Regions from separate parts of the Agrococcus sp. GW821-FHT14H11 genome, predicted to be linked through region 1. Evidence: predicted binding sites of a transcription regulator. Region 1 holds the regulator's gene; the other holds the start of a gene.
What was found. Region 1 encodes HrcA, which represses chaperone genes, less so after heat shock. Its sites were predicted from a motif close to TTNGCACTCGNNNNNNNCGAGTGCNAA; they were not measured.
Positions count from the first base shown of each region.

Region 2: AC1RNL_RS02650 (Hsp20/alpha crystallin family protein) is a predicted target of HrcA. The motif match lies at 3,014-3,040, and genes of this name have one in related genera.

Region 1 covers NZ_JBXAPA010000003.1:27,884-33,166, forward strand. Annotated here, with positions in the region: gene hemW (radical SAM family heme chaperone HemW) at 1-1,188, shown strand, start outside; gene AC1RNL_RS04060 (DUF4870 domain-containing protein) at 1,195-2,079, opposite strand; gene hrcA (heat-inducible transcriptional repressor HrcA) at 2,297-3,310, shown strand; gene AC1RNL_RS04070 (DnaJ C-terminal domain-containing protein) at 3,311-4,396, shown strand; gene AC1RNL_RS04075 (16S rRNA (uracil(1498)-N(3))-methyltransferase) at 4,396-5,121, shown strand; gene AC1RNL_RS04080 (histidine triad nucleotide-binding protein) at 5,146-5,283, shown strand, end outside.
Region 2 covers NZ_JBXAPA010000002.1:111,035-116,317, reverse strand. Annotated here, with positions in the region: gene AC1RNL_RS02670 (sensor histidine kinase) at 1-661, opposite strand, end outside; gene AC1RNL_RS02665 (response regulator transcription factor) at 654-1,331, opposite strand; gene AC1RNL_RS02660 (uridine kinase family protein) at 1,509-2,225, shown strand; gene AC1RNL_RS02655 (dihydrofolate reductase family protein) at 2,260-2,907, opposite strand; gene AC1RNL_RS02650 (Hsp20/alpha crystallin family protein) at 3,138-3,638, shown strand; gene AC1RNL_RS02645 (hypothetical protein) at 3,747-4,379, opposite strand; gene AC1RNL_RS02640 (hypothetical protein) at 4,376-5,283, opposite strand, start outside.

The DNA of each region.
Region 1 (5,283 bases):
GGCGAGGCCGCGCCGGCCGACGGCGCGCTGCCGCAGGGCATCGCGGTCGACGCGCCGTTCGGCGTCTACGTGCACGTGCCGTTCTGCTCGGTGCGCTGCGGCTACTGCGACTTCAACACCTACACCGCCGACGAGCTGCGGGGCGCGACGCGCGCGGGCTACCCGGCCGACGTCGCCGCCGAGCTCGCGCTCGCCGGCCGCGTGCTCGGGGCGCTCGGCCCGGTGCGGCCCGCGCAGACGGTGTTCTTCGGCGGCGGCACGCCCACGCTGCTGCCGGCCGACGACCTCGTGGGCATGCTCGCCGGGGTCGCGGATGCGTTCGGCCTGGCCGAGGGCGCGGAGGTCACGGTCGAGGCGAACCCCGACTCGATCGACGCGGGCGGGCTCGCGCGGCTGCGCGACGGCGGCGTCACGCGGGTGTCGTTCGGCATGCAGTCGGCGGTGCCGCACGTGCTCGCGGCGCTGGACCGCACGCACGACCCGGCGCGCGTGCCGCAGGTGGTCGCGTGGGCGCGCGACGCGGGGCTCGAGGTGAGCCTCGACCTCATCTACGGCGCACCCGGCGAGTCGCAGGACGACTGGCAGCGCTCGCTCGACGCGGCGGTCGCGATGGGCCCCGACCACGTCTCGGCGTACGCGCTCATCGTCGAGGAGGGCACGGCGCTCGCCCGCCGCATCCGGCGCGGCGAGCTCGTCGCGCCCGACGACGACGCGCAGGCGGCGATGTACGAGGCGGCGGATGCGACGCTCGGCGCAGCGGGATACACCTGGTACGAGGTCTCAAACTGGGCCCGCGGCGACCGCGTCGCCCGGCACAACCTCGCCTACTGGCGCGGGCACGACTGGTGGGGCTTCGGCCCCGGAGCGCACAGCCACGTCGGCGGCGTGCGGTGGTGGAACGTCAAGCACCCGGCGGCGTACCGCGACCGGCTGCTGGCCGGCGCATCGCCGGCGCTCGCGCGCGAGGTGCTCGACGACGAGACGCGGCGCGTCGAGCGGGTGCTGCTCGAGTCGCGCATCGCCGAGGGGCTCCCGATCGCGCTGCTCGACGACGAGGGCAGGCGCGCGGTCGCGGGGCTCGTCGCCGAGGAGCTCGTGGACGGCAGAGCCGCCCTCGCCGGCCGGGTGGTCCCGACGCTGCGAGGGCGGCTCCTGGCCGACGCCGTGGTGCGCCGGCTGCTGCCCTGAGCGGGCCTACTTCACCATCCGCCAGTTGAACGGGTAGCGGTACGAGCCGCCGCCGTTGACGCGCATCGCGCCGATGATCGAGAAGATCACCTGCAGCAGCGCCGGCACCCAGTAGAGCATCGGGACGATCGCACCAAGTCCGAACGTCACGATGGCGAGCACCGAGCCCAGCACCAGGATGGCGATCGCGAGGATCGTCATGAAGATGCCGAAGTTCAGCGCCTCCTTCGACTCCTGCTTCGCGAAGGCGCTGCGGTCCTTGTAGATCATGTAGACGATGAGCGGGCCGATCCAGCCGCCGAAGCCGCCGGTGACGATGGTCGAGAGCCCCGACAGGTGCCCCCACATCCCGGCGTTCTTCTCGTCGACGGGCGACATCGGCGCGGAGGTCGCGTACTGCGGCTGGCCGGGCGCGCCGTACTGCGGCTGCCCCTGCTGGGGCTGACCGTAGCCCGCGCCCTGCTGGCCGGGAGCGCCGTAGACCGGTGCGCTGCCGGGCTGGGCGAACGGCTGCTGCGCGCCGCCCTGCTGGCCGTAGCCGCCCGGCTGCTGCGGGGCCGACGCACCCTGGCCCGGCTGCCCCCACGCGGGCGGCGCCTGCGGCGCGGACGGCTGGCCGAGGTGGCTGCCCTCCGGCTGGTGCTGGCCGTGCTGCCAGTCCTGGCCGACCGCGGGCTCGTCGTCGGGCGTCCCGCTGAAGGCGGGCTGGCCGGGGGCCTGGTCGGCCGCCGGCGCGGTGAAGGACTGGGCGGGCTGGCCGACGCCGGGCGTGCCGGGCGCGGCGGGCGCGCTGGGGGCCGCGTGCTGCTCGTCCGTCACGGAGAAGCCCTCGGCGGGCTGGTCCGCGGGATCGTGCTGCCCCTCGCGGCGCGGAGCGTTGGGATCGGACATGACGTGCCTCTCGTGTCAGTTCGGACGGCACGCTGGGGCGTCCCGCTGTGCACATTGTGCGCCCGGGTGGCTGGGGATGGCATCCGAACCGCCGCGACCGGCCCCTCGGCGCGAGGCGGTAGGATTGGCAGTCAGCAGACGGGAGTGCCAGCGCGCGGGCGAGCGCCGCCGCGGCAGGGACGACGGGCGGTCGCCCGGACGACGAGGGGAGCGCGGCATGGTCTCGGATCGCGGCCTCGAGGTGCTGCGCGCGATCGTGCAGGACTACGTGGCGCTGCGGGAGCCCGTGGGCTCGAAGTCGATCGTCGAGCGGCACACCTTCGGCGTCTCGGCGGCCACGATCCGCAACGACATGGCGCTCCTCGAGGAGGAGGAGCTGATCGTCGCCCCGCACACCTCCTCCGGCCGGGTGCCGACCGACAAGGGCTACCGCGTCTTCGTCGACCGGCTGCAGCGCATGCAGCCGCTCACGGCGGCGCAGCGCGCCGCGATCCACCGCTTCCTCGACGAGTCGGTCGACCGCGACGACGTGCTCGCGCGCACCGCGCGCCTCCTCTCGCAGCTGACGAACCAGGTCGCGCTCGTGCAGGTGCCGCTCCGCCGGCCCGCGGCCGTGCGCCGGGTCGAGCTGGTGGCGATCGCCGAGACGCGGCTGCTCGCCGTGCTCATCCTCGACTCCGGCCGCGTCGAGCAGCGCCTGCTCGACGCGCAGCAGGCGATCGAGCCCGAGCAGGCCACGGCGCTCGGGCGGGCGTTCACCGAGACGCTCGCCGAGCTGCCGCCCAAGGAGGCCGCGTCCCGCCTCGCCGGCGCTGCCGCATCCGCCCCCGCATCCATCGCCCGCGCGACCGCCGCGGTCGCGCAGACGCTGACCGAGATGCTGCAGGCGGCGGGCGGCGACCGCATCGTGATCGCGGGCGCCTCGAACCTCGTGCGCGAGGAGCGCGACTTCCAGGGCACCGTGACCCCGGTGCTCGACGCGATCGAGGAGCAGGTGACGCTCCTGCGCCTGTTCCACGAGATGGGCGCCGAGGGCGAGGTCGCGACCCGCATCGGGCGCGAGCTCGCGGGACCGCTGGGGGAGGCGTCCGTCGTCGCCTCGACCTACAGCGCCGACGACAGCGAGGGGCACGTGGGCGTGCTGGGCCCGACCAGGATGGACTACGCAGGGAACATGGCCGCGGTGCGCGCAGTTGCGCGCTACCTGACGCGGCTGCTGAGCGAGGACTGAGTGACCGACCACTACGAGACGCTCGGCGTCGCACGCGACGCCGGCCAGGACGAGATCAAGAAGGCGTACCGGCGGCTCGCGCGCGAGCTGCACCCGGACGTCAACCCGAGCGCTGACGCGGCCGAGCGGTTCAAGGACGTCACGCACGCGTACGACGTGCTGGGCGACCCGCAGTCGCGCGCCGAGTACGACCGGGGGCCGAGCCTCGGCGGCGGCGCCTTCGGCTTCGGCGACATCTTCGAGCAGTTCTTCGGCGGCGGCCGCTCGGCCGGGCCGCGCTCGCGCCGGCAGCCGGGGCAGGACAGCCTGCTGCGCGTCGACCTCGAGCTCGCCGACGTCGTCTTCGGCGTGCACCGCGAGCTGCGCGTGCAGACCGCCGTGCTCTGCGAGACGTGCGACGGCGCGTGCACCGCACCGGGCACGAGCGAGGAGCGCTGCACGATGTGCGGCGGCTCCGGCCACGTGCAGCGCCAGGTGCGCTCGCTGCTCGGCAACGTCGTCACCACCCAGCCGTGCGCGGTCTGCCAGGGCTTCGGCAGCGTGATCCCGCAGCCGTGCCCCACATGCGCCGGCCATGGCCGCGTGCGCGCCGAGCGCACGATCCCGGTCGACATCCCCGCGGGCGTCGACACGGGCCTGCGCATCCAGCTCCCCGGGCAGGGCGAGGTCGGCGAGGCCGGCGGCCCCGCGGGCACGCTGTACCTCGAGGTCAACGTGCGGCACCACGACGTCTTCAGCCGCGCGGGCGACGACCTGCTCGGCACCCTCGAGGTGTCGATGCCGGATGCGGCACTCGGGGCGCGCGCGACGGTGGAGGGCATCGACGGGCCGGTCGACGTCGAGGTGCGCGCCGGCACGCAGTCGGGCGACGTCATCACGATCGACGACCGCGGCGTGACGCGGCTGCGCGGCGCCGGCCGGGGCGACCTGAAGCTCGGCGTGCAGGTCGTGACGCCGTCGCGCATCGATCGCCGCACCGAGGAGCTGCTGCGCGAGCTGCGGGAGCGCACGAAGGCGCCCGCGCCGCACCTGGCCGCGTTCAAGCAGGGCCTGTTCGCGAAGATGCGCGACCGCCTGCGCCTCTGATGGCCCACTGCTACTGGCACGACGCGCTCGCCGGGAGCGCGGCGGGCGACGTCGTCACGCTCACCGGCGAGGAGGCCCACCACGCCGCGGTCGTCTCCCGGATGCGCCGCGGCGAGCGGGTGCTCGTGAGCGACGGCCGGGGTGTGCTCGCGGAGGGCGTCATCGAGCGCGCCGAGCCGCGCGCGGTCGACGTCGTGCTGCACCGGGTCGAGGAGGTCGCGGCGCCGCGCCCGCGCATCGGCCTCGCGCAGGCGCTCGCGAAGGGCGACCGCGCCGAGCTCGCGGTGCAGGCCTCGACCGAGCTCGGCGTCGACGCGATCGTGCCCTGGCAGGCGCGGCGCAGCGTCGTGCAGTGGCGGGGCGAGCGCGGCGACAAGGCGCTCGAGCGCTGGCGCCGGGTGGTGCGCGAGGCGGGGAAGCAGGCGATCCGTGCGCGGCTGCCGGAGGTGGAGGGCGTCGTCGACACGGAGGGCCTCGCCGCGCTCGCCGGCGACTGGCGGCTCGTCGTGCTCGATCCGGCCGCGCCCGGCTCGATCGCCGACGTGCCGGTCGACCGCGACGTGCTGCTCATCGTGGGCCCCGAGGGCGGCATCGACCCGGCCGAGCTCGAGCGGCTCGATGCGGCCGGTGCCGTGCGGGCGCGGATGGGCGACCACGTGCTCCGCACCTCGACGGCGGGCCTCGCGGGCATCGCGGCGCTGTCGATGCGACTCGGCCGCTGGTGAGCGGGCCGCGGGTAGGCTGGGCCCATGGCTGAGCAGACCGTGTTCGAGAAGATCGTCGCGCGCGAGATCCCGGCGGAGATCGTGCTCGAGAACGACCGCATCATCGCCTTCAGCGACATCCACCCGCAGGCGCCGATGCACGTGCTGGTGGTGCCGAAGACG
Region 2 (5,283 bases), on a different contig from region 1:
GCGCGAGCATGCGGTTCATCGTCGTCGCCAGGCGGTCGAGCTCGTCGCCGCGGCTCGTCGTCTCCACGCGCCGGTCGAGCCCGGCTGCGTCGATCTCGTCGACCTGCGCGCGCATGCGGTCGACGTGCGAGAGCGCGCGGTCGACCACGATCCAGACCACGGTCGCGACCAGGATGACGGCGAGCGGCACGGCGACGGCGAGCAGGGCGGTCGAGGAGCGCACCGCGTCGTCGATGGTCGCGAGGGAGCGCGCGACGACGATCGCGCCGCCGGCCGCATCCGCCGCCACGACGACGTAGCGCTCGCCCTCCACCGTCGCGGTGAGCGGCTCGCGCCCCGTAGGCACCGGCAGCTCGGCGGCCGCGTCGGCGTTGACGACGACCCCCGAGGTCGACCGCAGCGCGACGAGCACGTCGTCGTCGCGCTGCACGAGCGCGGCGGTCTGGATGGTGCCCTCGTCGACGCCCTGCGCGAGCGCATCGAGCTCGTCGGCGAGCTGCTCGCCGACCGACGCCTGCAGCATGCGCTCGAGCGTCCAGACGAGCGCAGTCGCGCCGAGGCCGAGCGCGACCGCGACCACCGCCACCGCCGCGGCGGTGATCCGCAGCCGGATCGACGCGTGCCGGCGCGGGCGCGGCTCGGGCGCCGCCCGCTCAGCCACCGTCGGCCGCCAGCCGGTAGCCCGCGCCGCGCACCGTCTCGATCGCCTCGCGCCCGAACGGCCGGTCGACCTTGCGGCGCAGGCGGCCCACGTAGACCTCGACGATGTTCGGGTCGCCGTCGAAGTCCTCCGACCAGACGTCGTCGAGGAGCTGCCGCTTCGTCACCACCTCGCCGCGCCGCCGCATGAGCAGCTCGAGCACCGACAGCTCGCGGGCGCTGAGGTCGAGCCGCTCATCGCCCCGGTCCACCGTGCGGGCCGCGGGGTCGAGCCGCAGGTCGCCCGCCTCGAGCACCACCGGCCGCTCGCGGCCGCCGCGGCGCTCGAGTGCGCGGATGCGCGCGACGAGCACGGGGAACGAGAAGGGCTTCGTCAGCCAGTCGTCGCCGCCGGTGTCGAGCCCCTCGACCTCGTCCCACTCGCCGTCCTTCGCAGTGAGGAAGAGCACGGGCGTCCAGATGCCCTCCGCGCGCATCGTCTGGCAGACGCGGTAGCCGCTCATGCCGGGCATCATCACGTCGAGCAGCACGACGTCGTAGGCGAACTCGCGCACCCGCCACAGCCCGTCGACCCCGTCGTGGGCGACGTCGACGGTCATGCCCTCGGCGAGGAGGCCGCGCCGGATGCCGTCGGCGAGCCGCGCCTCATCGTCGACCAGGAGCACCCGCATGCGTCGAGCATGGCCGCCGGCGACTGACGCGCGGCTGAACGCCGCGCCCCTCGCCGCCTCGCCGCGCTTCCCCCGCCCTCCGCGCTCTGCGCTCCTCGCTCCGCACAACGCGATCTCCGCGGCGCGTGCGGGGCGGTCGCCCTGATCGCCGCCGAAGCCGCCGGGCGGGCTTGCGTTGTGCGCGACCGCGGTCGGGCCCGGTTGCGCGTGCACGTGCACGTGCACGTGCACGTGCACGGGCGCGAGCGGCGGCAGCGCGCGCCGCGTCGTGGGAAGATGGAGCCCATGCCCGCCGACGCCGAGCCCCTCGCGCGCGTCGTGCTCATCGGCGGGGCCTCCGGCTCCGGCAAGTCGCGCATCGCCGAGCGCTCGGGGCTGCCGCTGCTGCGGCTCGACGACTACTACCGCGAGGGCGACGACCCCGAGCTCCCGCGGCTCGAGACCGGCGAGGTCGACTGGGACCACCCGGACTCATGGCACCGCGACCGCGCGCTCGCCGCGCTCGAGGAGCTCGCCCGCACCGGCCGCACGGCCGCGCCCGTCTACGACATCTCCCGCAGCGCATCCGCCGGCGTGCACGAGGTGGCGCTCGAGGGCGCCTCGCTCTTCGTGGCCGAGGGCATCTTCGTCGCCGAGGTCGTCGCCGAGGCCGAGCGCCGCGGCATCCTCGCCGACGCGATCTGCGTGCGCCGCTCGCGCTGGGTGACGATGGGCCTGCGCTTCGCGCGCGACCTCCGCGAGCGCCGCAAGAGCCCCGCGTTCCTCGTCAAGCGCGGACTCATCCTCGCGAGCCGCGAGCCGGCGATCGTCAAGGGGCTGACGGATGCGGGCTGCCGGCCCGTGCGCGTGCGCTCGGCCGGGCGCCTGCTCGCGCGGGCCGCGCGCGGCGACTGACGCGGGCGGCACCGACCCCGACGGCCGACGACGGCTACTCCTCGACCATGACCTCCTTGCCGTCGACCACCTCGTAGGTCGCGGTGCGGAACGGCGCCGGCGTGAGCGTCATCGCCACCGCGCCGCTCGGCGCGACCCGGGAATCCGCCACCTCGAAGCCCGACGGCCGCTGCACGTCGTCGAAGAGCCGCTTGCCTCGCCCGACGACCACCGGGAAGACGATGAGGCGCAGCTCGTCGAGCAGCCCCTCGTCGAGCAGCGTCTGCAGCAGCTGCCACGAGCCGTGCACCTGCAGCTCGCCGTCGCCGAGCGCCTTGAGATCGCGGATGCGCTGCGGCACGTCGGCGGCGATGACCGACGCCGTGCGCTCCCACGGGGCGTCCTCGAGGCGCAGCGTCGTCGAGACGACGTGCTTCGGCGCGGTGTTGAGCCGCTGCGCGACCGGGTCGGCGGGGTCGGTCACGAGCGGCCAGTAGGCGGCCATCATGTCGTAGGTCGTGCGGCCGAACAGCAGCTCGTCGGTGCGCTCGAACCAGCCGGTGACGACCGAGCTGACGGTCTCGTCGAACGCCGGTGCGACCCATCCGCCCCACCGGAAGCCGCCCGCGGTGTCCTCCTCGGCGCCGCCGGGGCCCTGCATGACGCCGTCGAGCGTCATGAACTCGTGCGCGACCAGTCGCATGCTCGGCCCCCTCGCCTCGGTGCCGCACCCGTGCCCGAGCGCGGCGACGGTATCGAGCATGGGCGGCGAGGCGCCCGCGCGCAAGGGTGGGAGCGGTCTGCGCGATCTGGCACTCTCCCACCGAGAGTGCTAAAATCGAGGCGCTCCGCGGGGCACGCTCCGAGGGGCTGCCACAGACACCGGGGACCGTCGCATGGGGGCGACGGCCCGAAGCTGAGGAGGTGGTTGTCATGGCACTGACCTTCGATCCCTTCCGCGAGATGGACCGCATGGCCGCCCGCCTGCTGACGAGCGGAGGCACCGAGCGCTCGTCGAGCTGGATGCCGATGGATCTCTACCGCGCGGGAGACCACTACATCGTCAACGTCGACCTGCCGGGCGTCGACCCGGGCTCGATCGACCTCGACGTCGATGCGAACACCCTGACGATCCAGGCCGAGCGCACGATCGGCTCCGCCGACGGCGCGCAGTGGCTCGCGCAGGAGCGGCCCGCCGGCCGCTACATGCGACAGCTGGGCCTCGGCAGCGACGTCGACCTCGAGAGGATCGAGGCGTCGTACGAGCACGGCGTGCTGATGCTCACGATCCCGGTCGCCGAGCGCGCCAAGCCGCGCAAGATCACGGTGGAGCAGCGCGACCGCCAGTCGCAGATCAGCGCGGGCGGCTCGGGCGAGAACCAGGCACCGTCGAGCCAGGCGCCGGCGGCCGCGGGCTCCAGCACCGAGTCCTGACTCGGCCGTGACGCGCTCCTGACGCGACGGATGCGGCGCCCTCGTCTGCGGACGGGGGCGCCGCGTCATGTCCGGAGCATCCCCGCCGCTGGGGGGGTCCCGTCCGGATCACCCCGGCGGCAGCACGCGCCGCTCGGATCCGCCCGGCACCGCCGCGGTCGCGGTCGCCCGCCGCGCCTCGCGCCGCGCGATCGCGAGCCACGTGCGCGGCCCGGCGAGCCAGCCGATGAGCGCCGACAGCGCCGCCCCGGCCACCACCCAGAGCGCCGCGACGATCCAGGCGCCGACCACGCCGGTGAGGAGCACGAGCAGCCCGAGCAGCCAGCTCGACAGCGTCGACAGCACCGCCTGCAGGCCGGTGCCGAGGGCCGCGCCCCGCAGCGTGACCGCGGCCGCGCCGACGACGCCGGCCCGGCGCATCCGCCGCGTGCTCCACCAGGCGCCGAGCGCGACGAGGCCGACCGCGAGCAGCACGAGCGCGAGCACGATCGGCACGAGCCACGACGCGTCGAGCCCCTCGATCCAGCGCACGACCGCCATGCCCCACTCGCGGTCGTCGAACAGGTCGATGACCGCCGCGCGCAGCACCGCGAGCACGAGTGCGACGACGAGCAGCCCCCACGCGAGGCCCGCTCCCGTGGCGACGAGCGCGAGGCCGGTCGCGCCGGCCGCGCGCACCGCGGCGCGCTGCTCGGGGCGCAGCGGATCCGGCCGCGCCGCCGTGCGCGGGCGTGGGCTCACGCGGGCTCCCCGCGCAGCCGCACGGCCGTGAGCTCGGCCTCGTCGGCGGCCCGCTGCCGCGCCTCCTCCTCGGCCATGAGGCCCACGAGGTCGACCCGCGGCCTCGCGGTCGAGAGGAACAGCCAGCCGAACAGCAGCCCGACGAGCCCCGTCAGCACCACCGCGAGCGCCATCGCCCAGAACAGCATCGACCACATCGACCCGATCGTGAGCGACGACGACGAGCTCGCGATCACCGAGATCATGCCGCCGAACAGCACGAGCGGCCACAGCATGATGCCGACGAAGCCGGTCGCCGCGGTCGTGCACAGCCACGCGAGCCACGCGGAGCGGTGCGGCTTCGCGAGTCCCGCCGAGCGCGCCCAGAGGGCGCTCAGCAGCCAGCCGAGCGCGAGCCCGACGCCGCCGAGCAGCAGGCCGATGAGCGCGGTCGCCCACACCCGGTCGGGCATCGACCAGCGCGAGACGATCGCCGTCCACGAGTCGGCCTCGAACTCGTCGACCGGCTCGCCCGAGATGTGCAGCAGGAACGCGAACCCGACGATGAGCACGAACGCGGTGAGGAAGTGCGTCGCGAGCGCCATGACCGTCTGGCCCGCCCACGAGCCGAGGATCGCCGCGCGGCGCTGCGGGGTCGTCCAGCGGATGCGCGGGGGCACGATGAAGATCGGCGCGGGCGGGTAGTGCCCGGCGCCGTAGGGCCCTGGCGAGTAGGAGCCGGTCGGGTAGGGCGCCGCGCCGTAGGGCCCGGGCTGACCCTGCTGGCCCGCGTACGCGGCGGATGCCACGGCGAAGGTGCCCTGCTGCGGCCCGGTGGGAGGCGTGCCGTAGGGCGCCCCGCCGTAGACCATCCCGTACGGCCCGGGCTGCGGCCCCCACTGCTGCGGCACGAGCCGCGGCGGCA